Regions from separate parts of the Micromonospora psammae genome, predicted to be linked through region 1. Evidence: riboswitches for the same ligand, from Rfam matches in the RefSeq annotation. Region 1 holds a riboswitch; the other holds the start of a gene.

Evidence for each region. Region 1 has a riboswitch for cyclic di-AMP ahead of V6U79_RS06325 (coiled-coil domain-containing protein). Riboswitches for the same ligand answer to the same signal wherever they lie in the genome.
Region 2: linked by a shared signal. The riboswitch ahead of V6U79_RS12085 (transglycosylase family protein) and the one ahead of V6U79_RS06325 (coiled-coil domain-containing protein) in region 1 are both predicted to bind cyclic di-AMP.

What each region holds. Positions count from the first base shown of each region.
Region 1 covers NZ_JBAKHM010000003.1:32,023-39,006, forward strand. The annotation lists gene V6U79_RS06290 (heavy metal translocating P-type ATPase) at 1-366, opposite strand, end outside; gene V6U79_RS06295 (DUF8832 domain-containing protein) at 381-1,370, opposite strand; gene V6U79_RS06300 (heavy-metal-associated domain-containing protein) at 1,403-1,612, opposite strand; gene V6U79_RS06305 (metal-sensitive transcriptional regulator) at 1,707-2,006, shown strand; gene V6U79_RS06310 (DUF305 domain-containing protein) at 2,101-2,736, opposite strand; gene V6U79_RS06315 (hypothetical protein) at 2,808-3,326, opposite strand; gene V6U79_RS06320 (YibE/F family protein) at 3,717-5,066, shown strand; cyclic di-AMP (ydaO/yuaA leader) riboswitch at 5,233-5,363, shown strand; gene V6U79_RS06325 (coiled-coil domain-containing protein) at 5,368-6,387, shown strand; gene V6U79_RS06330 (carbonic anhydrase) at 6,452-6,984, opposite strand, start outside.
Region 2 covers NZ_JBAKHM010000006.1:198,126-205,109, forward strand. The annotation lists gene htpG (molecular chaperone HtpG) at 1-1,131, shown strand, start outside; gene V6U79_RS12080 (ATP-binding protein) at 1,156-4,056, opposite strand; cyclic di-AMP (ydaO/yuaA leader) riboswitch at 4,421-4,579, shown strand; gene V6U79_RS12085 (transglycosylase family protein) at 4,578-5,237, shown strand; gene V6U79_RS12090 (universal stress protein) at 5,383-6,018, opposite strand; gene nhaA (Na+/H+ antiporter NhaA) at 6,156-6,984, shown strand, end outside.

The sequences.
Region 1 (6,984 bases):
CGGCACCATGGCGAGCAGGATCACCGGGACGGTCAGCGCCACCGACACCCACAACCGGGTACGCAGTCCGCGCAGCTCGTCGACCGGCTCACCGGCCGGCTCCGACGCGCCCGCCGGGTTGGGCGGGGGCGGCAGGACGGCGGTGTAGCCGGTCTTCTCCACGGTGGCGATCAGGTCGTCCGGGCTGACCTCGTCGGCGTACCGGACGGTGGCCTTCTCCGTGGCGTAGTTGACGGTGGCCTGCACGCCCTCCATCCGGTTGAGCTTCTTCTCGATCCGGGCGGCGCAGGACGCGCAGGTCATGCCGCCGATCGCGAGTTCGATCCGGTTCGGGGCGACCGGCAGGGACTCCGTGGTCGATGTCATCGCGGCACCTCCTGTCAGTTGTGCCCGTGACCGGGCGCGCCGTGTCCGGCGTCGCCGGTCGGGGTGGGGGCGGCCGGGGCGACCGTCGGGGCCGCCGGAGCCGCCCCGGTGGTCGGCCCGGGGGTGCCGGCGAAGACGGTGAACTCCGCCGTGTGCACCGCCCCGCCGTGCCGGAAGTCCAGGTAGAGCCGGTAGGCGCCGGCCGAGGGCACCTCGGCGGCGAAGGTCACCGCCGGCCCGGCCGAGGTCCGCCCGTCGCCGGGCGTGCCCTCCGGGTGCACGTGCAGGTACGCCAGGTCGCCCTGGCGCAGCGCCACCAGGTGCCCGTACGCCCCGAGGTAGGGCTGGAGGTCGGTGACCGGCTTCCCGTCCCGGCTGACGGTCAGGGTCAGCCGGCTGGTGCGTCCCGGCTCGGGCGTGCCGGTGAGGGTGACCGTGTAGCCGTCGACCGTGGTGCTGGTGGCCGGCGCCGGCAGCGGCCGGGGGTCGAGCCGGCCGGGGACGGCCACGTCGACGCCGAGGGTGAGCGGCTGACCCCCGGTGGGGGTGAAGTCGGCGAAGGCGCGCCAGAGGCCGGGCCCGCCCAGCGGCGACTCGACCCGCCAGGTGCCGTCGGCGTCCAGCTCGGGGTGGACGTGGCGGAAGCCGGAGAGGTCGCGCCGGGCGACGATCAGGTGCATCCGCTTGTCGTGTGCCACGTCGTAGCGGGTCACCGGCGCGCCGTCGGGGCCGCTGATCCGGAAGGCGAACTGCCCGGCGGGCGCGTCCACCGGTTGCATCGTGTAGCCGCGGTCGGAGACGAGCAGCCCGCCGGGCAGGTGGGTGGCCGCGTCGGCTGCGCCGCCGTGCCCGTCGTCGGTGGCGCCGTGGTCGGTACCGGTGGAGTCGTGGCGGCTCTCGGCGGCGGGGGTGACGGGGTCGGTCAGGTGGCCGACCCCGTACGCCGCGCCGAACACCGCCGCGAGGCCGAGGGCGAAACCGCTCAGCTTCGTCGCCGTGTTCATGGTGCTACCTCGATTTCCGGGTGGGTGACCCGTCACGCCTCGACGAGGTCGTAGCCGGCCTCGTCGACCGCGGCGCGCACGGATCCGGTGTCCAACGGGCCTTCGCTGGTGACGGTGACCCGGCCGGTGGCCAGGTCCACCTGGACGTCGCGGACGCCCTCGATCGCGCTCACCTCGGTGCTGACCGAGTTGACGCAGTGCCCGCAGGTCATGCCCTGCACCTGGTACGTGGTGGTGACCATGGCAGTTCTCCTCTCCCGTCCATCCTATACCCCCCTGGGGTAGGTCGCCCTGGGACCGTAGCATACCCCCCAGGGGTACGCTATCCTTGCCGTCATGACCACACCGGGCACCCCGATCCGGGGCTACACCGCCAGCAAGGACCAACTGCTCGCGCGGCTGCGCCGCGTCGAGGGCCAGGTCCGCGGCGTGGAGAAGATGGTCGACGACGACCGGTACTGCATCGACGTGCTCACCCAGATCTCGGCCATCCAGGCCGCCCTGGACAAGGTCGCCCTCGGCCTGCTCGACGGCCACGCCCGGCACTGCATGCACGAGGGCGCGGCCGAGGGTCGCGCCGACGAGGTGGCCGACGAGATGATGGCCGCCGTCGGCCGCCTGATGAAGCGCGGCTGACCCGTCCGCAGCCGGCGGCCGGGCCGGCCTCCGCGCCGCTGGGCCGAGCGGGGGTGCCCGGCACACCGGACACCCCCTGCGGACCCCGGGCCGCTCAGAGCCGCCCGAGGATCTTCCTCATGGTGTCGATCTCGCTCCGCTGAGCGGTGACGATCTGCTGCGCCATGGCCTTGGCGTCGGCGTTGGCGCCGCCGGCGATCTCCTGCTTCGCCATGGTGATCGCGCCCTCGTGATGGGCGATCATCATGGTCAGGAACTGCCGGTCGAACTCCCTGCCGGAGGCCGCCGCGAGCTTCGCCATGTCGGCGTCGGACATCATGCCCGGCATGCCGTGGTCCATCCCGGGCAGGTGCCCGCCGGACGGGCCGCCCGACGGGACGGGCCGACCCCAGGCGGTGAGCCAGCCGGTCATGGTGGCGATCTCCGGGGCCTGGGCGGCCTTGATCTGCGTCGCCAGCTTCCGGACCTCGGCGTCGCCGGCCCGGCTCTCCGCCAGCTCGGACATCCGTACCGCCTGCTGGTGGTGCGGGATCATCATCTGGGCGAACATCACGTCCGCGTCGCCGAAGGAGGCGGACGCGCCCGGGCTGGCGGAGGCCGGGGCGCCCGTGCCCGGCATGTCGTGGCCGGAGCCGGCCGAGTGGCCGCCGCCGCAGGCGGCCAGGGCGAGAGCGGCGGTGAGGGTGGCGCCGGCCAGGGCGGCACGGCGCGCGATGGTACGAGTGGACACGGTCAGACCTTTCGGTGTGCGGTGGACGGGCAGCGGACCGGCAGGCGCGGCGGAAACCGCGCCGGGCCGACCTATCTGCGCAGCACCGACACCGTGGCGAGGCGGAGCCCGAGCGCGCGCCGGGGCGGTCCCCGTGACCCGGACGACGGCCGGACCGGTCGACCGGATGCGGTCGCGGGCCGGGTCCCCCGCTGCCGGCGCAGCGCCAGCAGCACGGCCGTCCCGAGCGCGCCGAGCACCGCCAGGCAGACGCTCCAGAGCGGCGTTCCCCCGTCCGGAGGCGTGACGGGCAGCACGGCGGCGTGGTCGCGGGTCGCGACGGCCGGCTCCGCGGCTGCGGCTCCGTGTCCACCCGGCCGGTCCGGGGCGGCGGCTCCGTGTCCACCCGGGCGGCTCGGGGCGGCCCGGGCGGGCTCGTCGTGGTGGAGGGGGCCGGACGGCGTACCGGCGACGCCGGAGCCGATCGGATGACCGGGGCCGACGTGCGCGCCGTGGCCGATCGTGTGCATGGCGGCCAGGCCGAGCAGGGTGCAGGTGAGCAGCAGGAGCCGGGGCCACCACCCGGTCGGAACCGCGCTCGCCGTCCGCACGCCACCACGCTAACCCGGCCGGTCCGCGCCAGCCCCGTACGCCACGGATGCCGCCACACTTCGTGACGGTCGGCTCGCCCTGCGGTCTCGGAGCCGGGCGCGGACGGCGAGCCGGGCGGGCGGACCTGGTCTCTCGCTACCATTCTCCGGCGATGACCGTCCGCACCGAGCCGACACCGCCCCGCGCACCGCGTCGGGGCCGGGCGCGGTGGGCGGGAGCGTGGTCGTCCCTCCCGGCGCCGCGACGCCGCCGGGGCGCCTGCTCGCCGTGGGTGACGGCGGCGCTCGCCCGGGGTGACCCCGGGGGCAGTCTTCCGGTCGGCGTGTCCCGCCGGTGAACCCGCCGGCCCGCTGACCCGTACCCCACTCTGGATCGTTGGGAGAACAGCAATGGGCGCCGACCACACCCGTCCCGCTCCGTCCACTCCACCGGGAGTGCGACGGCTCCTCGTCGTGACGGTGGTCCCGCTCTTCGTCGTGACCGTGCTCGCCGCGCTGGTGCTCTGGCCCCGGGACGGCCGGGAGGCGAACAGCGGGGGTGACGTGCCGCGTTACCACGGCACGGTGACCCGGGTGCTGACCGAGCCCTGCCCACCGACGCCGGAACTGCCGGAGGGCACACCGGGGGCGGCCGACGGCCCGTGCGGCACGGTGACCGTCCGGGTGGAGCAGGGCCCGGACACCGGCCGGGAGGTCCAGACGCCGGTGCCGTCCGGCCCGGGCGCCCCGACGGTGGCGGTGGACGACGAGATCGTGCTGGTGAAGCTCACCGACCCGGCGGACCCGACGTCCAGCAGCTACAACATCGCCGAGCACCAGCGCGGCAAGCCGCTCGTCTGGCTGGTCGCCCTCTTCGCGGCGGCGATCGTGGCCTTCGGACGCTGGCGGGGCCTGGCGGCGCTGGCCGGGCTGGGCGCGAGCTTCGCCATCCTGCTCACCTTCGTGGTGCCCGGCATCTCGGCGGGCGGCTCACCGCTGCTGATCGCGATCACCGGCGCCGCCCTGATCATGTTCGTGGTGCTGTACCTGACCCACGGGATCACCGCGCAGACGTCGGTGGCGGTGCTCGGCACCCTGGGCAGCCTGGTGCTGACCGGTCTCCTCGGCAGCCTGGCCACCGCCGCCACCCACCTGACGGGCTTCGGCAGCGAGGAGGCCACCACGCTGTCGCTGTACCAACGCGACGTCGACCTGCACGGCCTGCTGCTCGCCGGGATCATCATCGGCTCGCTCGGCGTGCTGGACGACGTCACCGTCACCCAGGCGGCCACCGTCACCGAACTCGCCCACGCCAACCCGAGCCTGTCCCGGTTGCAGCTCTACCGGGCCGCTACCCGGGTCGGCCGGGCGCACATCGCCTCCACGGTCAACACCATCGTGCTGGCGTACGCGGGCGCCTCGCTGCCGCTGCTGCTCCTGCTGACCGCCGACAGCCGGGCGGTCGGCGAGATCCTCACCAGCGAGTTCCTGGCCCAGGAGATCGTCCGGAGCGCGGTGGCGACCCTCGGCCTGGTGGCCGCCGTACCCCTGACCACCGGGCTGGCCGCGCTGGTCACCACCGCCGGACGCGGCCCGGCCGGCGACGCCCCGCCGGCCGACCGCCCGACGCCCACGCCCCGGCCCCCGGCCGACCGGGACGCGGCACTGGAGGCGCTCAGCGCGCCACGCCACGGCCCACCGTCCACCCCGACCCCCGCGGGGTGGCCCGAACCGGAAAGGAACACGGACACCGCATGGTGACACTCCTCAGCGCAACCGCCGCCGGTGCGGCGGTTGTCGACCGCGTCACTGGTCACGCATCGTTATTGCGAAATAACGCTTTTAGTCGGGTTCTGGACGTAGATCCCCGGTACTCCTCTCGGGTAACCTCGCTGCCGGTCACCGCCGAAGGCGCGCAGCGGCGCCTGCGGTGCCGCCGCCCAATCGCCGCACGGCGAGCCGGGGAACCAGGTACATGGGGTGAATCCGCGCGAGCGGTAGGGACCACTTCCGTCCCGAACCCGTCAGCTAACCCGGTCGGCGGTCGACGGAAGGGAACACTGTGACGGCACCCCTGCGCCGCTGGTTGACACCGGCGGTGGCCGTGCTCACCGCTCTGGCCATCCTCGCCGGGCCGACCCCGGCGATCGCCGCCCCCTCGACGCCCACCCCCTCCGGGCACGAGGAGGACGAAGAGCCCGAACTGCTCACCGACGTCATCGAGCTGCGCAACCGCCAGTACGCCAAGGCGAAGTCGCAGCTGGAGAAGTCCAAGAAGCGCCAGCGGGAATTCGCGCTGGAGATCCGCCGCGCCGAGGAGGATCTGGAGGCGCTGCGGCCCCAGGTCAGCCAGATCGCCGCACAGTCCTACCGCACCGGGCGGATCGGCGCGGCCGCGATCCTGCTGGACAGCAAGGCGCCGGACACGTTCCTCAAGCGGGCCTCCGCGCTGGACGAGCTGAACATGGTCAACGCGCAGAAGCTGAGCGAGGTCACCTCCGCCAAGACCCGCGCCGAGCGGGCCAAGCTGGAGCTCGACGGCGAGGTGCGCGAGCAGCAGAAGCTCACCAACGACATGGCCCGGGAGAGCCGGGAGGCGGAGAAGGCTCTCGCGCTGGTCGGCGGCAAGGGCTTCACCGGCGGCCTGGTGTCGGCCGAATCCCCGGTGGCCCGGATCGCGCCGGGCCGGACGGCGGACGGCGGCTGGCGCCCCGAGGGACGTACCGAGGACGACCCCACCACCTCCGGCCTGATCACCCCCCGCACGCTGCACGCGTACAAGGAGGTGCGGCGGGCCGGTTTCAAGCGCTTCGTCGGCTGCTACCGGCCGGGCGGGCCGTGGGAGCACCCGAAGGGCAAGGCCTGCGACTGGTCGTTGCAGAACAGCGGCTTCGCCCCCTGGTACAACAACGACACCCGCCGGTACGGCAACGACCTCACCGCGTTCCTGGTCCGCAACGCCGACCGGCTCGGCATCTACTACGTCATCTGGAACCGGCAGATCTGGTTCCCGGCGACCGGGTGGAAGTCGTACAGCGGCCCGTCGGACCACACCGACCACGTGCACATGTCGATGCTCTAGCGACACCGCGCAGCCCGAGGGCCGTCCCGCCGCGTGCGGGGCGGCCCTCGTCGTCCGGGCCGGATCAGCCGGCGACCACGGCCGGGCGCCCGCCCTGGGCCGGCGGCGAAACGACGGCGGCAGCGGCGGGGACCGCCGCCACCGTCCGGACCTCACCGGCGGCGAGCCGGTACGACATCCCGACCACCGCGCACCGCCCGGCGGCCACCTCGGCGGCGAGCGCGGCGGAGGAGCCGAGCATGGCCTCCACGGTCTGGGCGATGTGGATGTCGACGATGCCGTCGACGTCGTCCACGCCCTCCTCGGCCGCCCGGCGCAGGCTCGGCCCGACCGCGTCCACCACGGCCCGGAGGTGCCCGGTCGGCGGCGTGCCGGTCCGGGCGGCGTCCCGGGCGGCCTGCACGGCTCCACAGGAGTCGTGGCCCAGCACCACCACCAGCGGGGTGCCGAGGACGGTGACGCCGTACTCGACGCTGCCGAGCACCTCGGGGCCGACGGTGTGCCCGGCGGTGCGGACCACGAAGAGGTCGCCCAGCCCCCGGTCGAAGATGATCTCGGCGGCGAGGCGGGAGTCGGAGCAGCCGACGATCACCGCGA
Region 2 (6,984 bases), on a different contig from region 1:
CACGACTGGGCCGACCCGCTGGAAACCATCCACATGCGCGGCGAGGGCGTCTTCGAGTACGAGGCGCTGCTCTTCATCCCCTCGCACGCCCCCTTCGACCTGTTCATGGCCGACGCCCGGCGCGGCGTCCAGCTGTACGTCAAGCGGGTCTTCGTGATGGACGACTGCGCGGCGCTCATGCCGAACTACCTGCGCTTCGTCAAGGGTGTGGTGGACGCCCACGACCTGTCGCTGAACATCTCCCGGGAGATCCTCCAGCAGGACCGCCAGATCCAGATCGTGCGCCGCCGGCTGGTCCGCAAGGTGCTCGCCACGCTCAAGGAGATGCGCACCGCGCACGCCGAGCGGTACCGGACCTTCTGGTCGGAGTTCGGCCGGGTGGTCAAGGAGGGGCTGATCGAGGACCCGGACAACGCCGAGGCGATCCTCGACGTCGTCTCCGTCGCCTCCACCCACAACGCCGCCGAACTCACCACGCTGCGCGACTACGTGGAGCGGATGAAGGACGGCCAGAGCGAGATCTACTACGCCACCGGGGAGACCCGGGCGACGCTGGAGAACTCGCCGCACATGGAGGCGTTCCGGGCCCGGGGCTACGAGGTGCTGCTGCTCACCGACCCCGTCGACGAGGTGTGGGTGGAGCGGGTCGGCCAGTTCGACGGCCGGCCGCTGCGCTCGATCGCCAAGGGCCAGGTGGACCTCGACGCCTCGGCGGAGGGCTCCGACGCCGGGCAGGAGCGGGAGCGGCAGGCCAAGGAGTACGCCGACCTGCTCGCCTTCCTCGGCGGCGCGCTCGCCGACACCGTCAAGGAGGTCCGCCTCTCCTCCCGGCTGACCACCTCGCCCGCCTGCGTCGTCGGCGACGCGCACGACATCACCCCGACGCTGGAGAAGATGTACCGGGCGATGGGCCAGCAGGTGCCGCCGGTCAAGCGGATCCTCGAACTCAACCCGACCCACCCGCTGGTCACCGGCCTGCGCGCCGCCCACGAGCGCGGCGACGACGAGCCGGCCCTCACCGAGACGGCGGAGCTGCTGTACGGCATGGCGCTGCTCGCCGAGGGCGGCGACCTGGCCGATCCGGCCCGCTTCGCCCGCGTGCTGGCCGAGCGGCTGGCCCGGACCCTCTAGGCCATCGGCCCGGCGGCCCGTCGGTCAGTCGACCGGCGGGCCGCCGACCGGGTCGGTCAACCGCCGCTCGATCACCACGGTGGTGCCCTCGTCGGTGGAGGACATCCGCACCTGCGCGTACGCGTCCATCAACATCGCGCCGCGTCCCCGGTCCATCGCCGGCCGCCGGTCGCGCCACGTCCCGAAGTCCCGCACGGAGATCCGGACGGTGTCGGCGTCGACCTCCAGCCGGACCCGCACCTCCGGGCGGCTCGGTCGCTGGGCGTGCTCCACCGCGTTGTTGACCGCCTCCGACGCGGCCACCAGCAGGTCCTGCACCACGTCCGGGTCGACCTCCGGGCGGTCGAGCACCACCCGCAGGTCGCGGCGCATGGCCTGCGCCGCGGTGGGACCCGACGGGTACGTCCAGTCGAGGTCGACGTCGGGCACGGCGGACGGACGGGTGGGCGGGGGCGGGGGACCGTCCTCCGGCGCGGCGCTCCTCGGCCGGACGGTGCCGTTCGTTGGCCGCGGTCCGGCGGCGACCGCGCACACGGCGGTGCTTCCCGGACCGGTCGGCGAGGCCGGCGGCGCGGACTCCACGGTCGGTGGGGCGGGCGGCGCGATCTCCACGCTCCGCGGGGCGGGCGGCGCGGACTCGCCGGTCGGCGGGACCGGTCCGGTGGCCGGCTCGTCGGGGTGGGTGCGCAGCCCGGCCCGGCGCAGGAGGACGCGGATCCGTGCCACCAGGTCCGCAGCGGTGAACGGTTTCACCACGTAGTCGTCGGCGCCCAGGTCCAACCCCTCGACGCTGGCCTCACCGCCGGCCCGGGCCGACAGCACCACCACCGGCAGTGCCCGGGTGGCCTCCTCGCGGCGCAACGCACGGACCAGCGCGAAGCCGTCCAGCCCGGGCATCATCACGTCGGTGAGCAGCAGGTCCGGCGGGTTCCGGCGGATCTCGTCGAGGGCCTGGCGACCGTCACCGACCGTTTGTACCCGCCAGCCCTGCGCGGCCAGCAGCCGGGCCAGGTAGCCGCGCATGTCGCTGTTGTCGTCGGCCACCAGGATCCGCGCCTCGTGCGGCTCGTCGCCCTCCGGGCCGGTGCCGGGCGGGACGGCTCCGCCCGCCGGGGCCGGCCCGTCCATGGTGGATCCGGCGAGCCAACTGAACGCCGCCTGGGCGGCGACCTGCGCGACCTCGCCGAGCCCGGCCGGTTCGGGCCCGGCCGGCGGGGCGGTGAGCGCCCTCCAGGGCAGGGCGACGGTGAAGGTCGTACCGACGCCGGTGGCGCTGGCCACCCGCACCTCGCCGCCCTGCAACCGGGTCAGCTCCCGGACCAGCGCCAACCCGATGCCGGTGCCCTCGTGGCTGCGGGAGCGGGCCCCGTGCACCCGGTGGAAGCGTTCGAAGAGCCGGGGCAGGTCGGCCTCGGAAATCCCGATACCGGTGTCGGAGACGGTGAGCCGGACCTCGCGCTCGTCGTGCTCCAACGCCACCCGGATCCGACCGACGAAGGTGTACTTCAGCGCGTTGGACAGCAGGTTCGTGACGATCTGCTCCCAGAGCGCCGGGTCCACCGCGACCGGGCGGGGCAGCGGCGGGCACTGCACCACCAGCCGCAGCCCGGCCCGCTCGACGGCCGCCCGGAAGACGCTGGCGAACTCCCCGGTGACGGCGGCCAGGTCGACCTCGCGGGGGACGGCCCGCGCCTGCCCCGCCTCCAGGGTGGAGAAGGTCAGCAGGCTGTTGACCAGGGTGAGCAGGCGGCCGGCGTTACGCCGGGCGAGGTCGATCCGCTCGCGCTGCGCGGGCGGCAGCGGCTCGTCGGTGTCGGCGAGGGCGTCGCCGAGCGGACCGAGCATCAGCGTCAGTGGGGTGCGGAACTCGTGGCTGACGTTGGTGAAGAAGGTGGTCTTGACCCGGTCGAGCTCGGCCAGCGCCTCGGCCCGCCGCCGCTCCTCCTCGTACGCCCGGGCGTTGCGCACCGCCACGGAGACCTGCTGGGCGAGCAGCTGGAAGAACGACCGGTAAGCCTCGTCGAGGCCGCGGCTGGGGCTCACCCCGACCAGCAGCACTCCGAGTGGCTGGTCCAGCTCGGCCGAGGGCAGCGGCAGGGCCAGCGCGACCCGGACCGGATCGTCGAACGCCCCGGCCGGCAGCGGCATCCGCGTGGCGACGTCGGTGACCTCGGTGGTCGTACCCGACGCGGCGGCCGGCAGCCCCCACCCGCCGGTGTCGCCGGCGGCCTCGACCACGGCGGGCAGCGTGGCGCCGACCACGGCCGCGCCGGCGTGCGCGACCCGCCGCAGCCGGCCGTCCTCGCGCAGGTAGATCGCCGCGAACGGGACGTCGAGCGGATGCCCGGCGATCGCCTCCACCAGACCGGCGCAGGTGGCCCCCGTGTCGACGGTCTGCCCGCCGCCGTGCACGGACAGGTCCCGCAGCAGGCGCAGCCGGCGCTCGCCGACCACCTGCTCGGTGACCTCGCTGCACACGGTGAGGATGCCGACGGTGCGGCCGTCGTCGTCACGCGCGGGCGCGTGCGAGACGCTGAAGTACGCCTCCTCGCGGTAGCCGGCCCGGTCGAGCAGCAGCCGCAGGGCGGGAACCCAGCTCGCCACGCCGGTCGCCATCGCCTCCTCGATGAGGGGCCGCAGCACGTCCCAGCCCTCGGCGAGGGTGACCCGGACGTCGTCGCCGAGCGCGGCGGGATGCTTGTCCCCGATCAGCGCCGAGTACGCGTCGTTGTAGAGCTGGGTGAAGCGGTCACCCCAGAGCAGCAGCATCGGATACCGGGACGACAGCACCATCCGCACCGCCGCTCGCAGGCTCTGCGACCAGCCCTCGACGGCCCCCAGGGGCGTGCCGGACCAGTCGATGCGAGCCATCAACCGCCCGGTGTCACCACCGGCGGCGAACAGGTCCCCCGTAGGCGCGCTCACCTGTGACCGAACCCCATTCGGCCCTCCAGTTCCCGGGCCGGTCGACCCTGCCGGCGTTCCTACCCATCCTGACACCCGCTCTCACCTCGGTCGGTTCGGGGACCCGTGACGTCGCTCATCCCCGCCGGACTCCTGCGCAGTGGCGCGGCGCGGGCGGCCGCCGTCACTGTCCGGGAGCCCGGCCGCCGCCCGACGGGACACCCGGCTCCGCGGGGCATTGTCGACACGCTCGCACGGTCCGCAACTCGGCGTGGAAGGCCCTCGCCTGACCGGGTGAAGAACTTCACAAGAAGTGGGCAATCGGCCGAAACTCTCCCTAACGTCGTTCTGGTCCGCGATCGCGGACACCACGGTCGGTAACGCCTAATCCATGCCGCCGATCGCGAGACCCTGTCACCAGGCATGGAGCGGGGGACCCACTAGTTCCTCGGTGCACGTCACCTCGGGGTGAAGCCGCCAGCGGCGGCCGGGCTCCTCGGCCCGAACCCGACAGCTCACCTCGTCGGCGTGGAGGAATCCACATGGCAACTGAAAACACCGCCCGTCACCGACGGGCCAGCTCGCGCCGCACTGCCGTCGGCACGCTCGCCGTCGGCGCGGTCACCGGGGTCGCGGCCATCCTCGCCCCGGCCTCCCCGGCGAGCGCCGCCGGCGTCAACTGGGACGCGATCGCCCAGTGCGAGTCCAGCGGCAACTGGCACATCAACACCGGGAACGGCTACTACGGTGGCCTGCAGTTCTCGCAGAGCACCTGGGCCGGCTACGGCGGCAAGAAGTACGCCGCCCGCGCCGACCTGGCCAGCCGTGGCGAGCAGATCGCCATCGCCGAGAAGGTGCTCGACGGCCAGGGCATCGGCGCCTGGCCGACCTGCGGCAAGAAGGGCGGCTCGACCCGGAGCTACGCCACCTCGGAGAAGTCGCAGAAGTCGGAGCGGCGCGCCACGCGAGCCGCCACCAAGGAGCGCTCCTCGCGTGGGGAACAGCCCAGCAGCCGCAGCCAGCGGCGCAGCGCACCGGCCGGCACGGGCAAGGTCCACGTCGTCAAGCCGGGCGACACGCTGGCGAAGATCGCCGACGCCCGGGACCTGACCGGGGGCTGGCGCGCGCTGTACGAGCGCAACAGGGGGATCGTCGGCGCCGACCCGGGCCTGATCTTCCCGGGTCAGAAGCTCGCGCTCTGATCCCGTTCCGTCCGGCCCCGCAGGGGACCGGACGGGCAGGTGACACCCGAACACGTGAGCGCCCGGCCGCCGCCCAGCGGCCGGGCGCTCACGGGTCCGCCGGCCCGGCAACGCCTTGCCGCCGGGGCGCCCATCGCGCGTCCGTTCACCCTGCCCGAGGCGGAGACGACGCCGCCCGGTCCGGCAGACTGCCGAGCAGCACGGCGCGGGGAGAACGGTGTGCCAGGTCCTCGGCGACGCTGCCGAGTAGTCGCTCGCCGAGCCCCTGACCGCCCCGACCCACGACAAGCAGATCGACGTCGCGGGACTCGGCCACCGCCAGCAGCCCGTCCGCCGGATGACCGACGACCACCTCGATGCTCGGCGGCGGCAACTCCGCCGGCAGTCCGTCCGCCCACTCGTCGAGCATCCGGCGGGCCCGCCGTTCCTCGTCGGTCGCCTCGCCGTCGACCAGGTCCGGGCTGGTCACCGCGACGAGCACCAGCTCGCTGGCGGTGCCGCTCAGCGTGCGCACCACGGCGCGCAGGGCCCGGTCGGAGTCCGGGGAGCCGTCCACGCCGACGAGGACCCGCAACCCCGTCCCGGTCGGCGCCGGCGGCCGGGACCGCACCTCGACCCGCCGGGTGCCCGCCCGGCCACGCTCCACCGCGATGGGTACGAAGATCGGCCCGAGCAGCCCCCCGACCAGGTACCAGAGCAGGTTGCGGTGCCCGCCCCGGGTGACGAAGACGGCCGCGGTCAGCAGGCCGGTCGCCAGCCAGACCATCACTACGAGGAGCACCCACCACTGGCCCACGCGCGTGCATACCCGACCCGCCCCCGGGTAAAGCCGCCGCGGCGGCGGATAGGGTTGGCCCAGGTGTGCCGGGAAGTCTGGTCGGCGATGGATGACGCGACCCCTGCCGACGAGGAGTTTCCGTGACCGACGCCACCCGGCGCCGCACCAGCCTGTTCGCCCGACACTCGTGGGGCGAGACCAGCCGCATCTCCGCCATCCTCCGCAAGGAGACCGTGGGCGGCGCGCTGCTGCTCATCGGGGCGCTGTTGGCGTTGATCTGGTCGAATTCGCCCTGGGCGGAGGGCTACCGGTGGGTGCGCGACCTGACCGTCGGCCCGTCCGCGCTGCACCTCGACCTCAGCCTCGCCACCTGGGCGGCCGACGGCCTGCTCGCCATCTTCTTCTTCGTCGCCGGGCTCGAACTCAAGCGGGAATTCGTCGCCGGTGACCTGCGCGATCCGCGCCGCGCCGCCGTGCCGGTCGCCGCGGCCGTGGGCGGGGTGGTCGTACCCGCCGTGCTGTACTACCTGATCGCCGCCGGCGCGGGCCCCGGCGCCGGCAGGGGCTGGGCCATCCCGACCGCCACCGACATCGCATTCGCCCTCGCCGTGCTCGCCGTGGTCGGCCGGTGCCTCCCGTCGGCGCTGCGCACCTTCCTGCTCACCCTCGCCGTCGTCGACGACCTGATGGCGATCGTCATCATCGCCGTCTTCTACACCGTCGACCTCTCGGTGGCCCCGTTGCTGGGCGCGCTGGTGCCGCTGGTGGTCTTCGCCCTGCTGGTGCAGCGTCGGGTCCGCTCCTGGTGGCTGCTGCTGCCCCTGGCGGTGGTGACCTGGACGCTGGTGCACGAGTCCGGGGTGCACGCCACCGTGGCGGGGGTGCTGCTGGCCTTCACCGTCCCGGTGATCCGCAGCGCGGACGCCGGTGGCCCGGACGCGGGCCCCGGCCTGGCCGAGCACTTCGAGC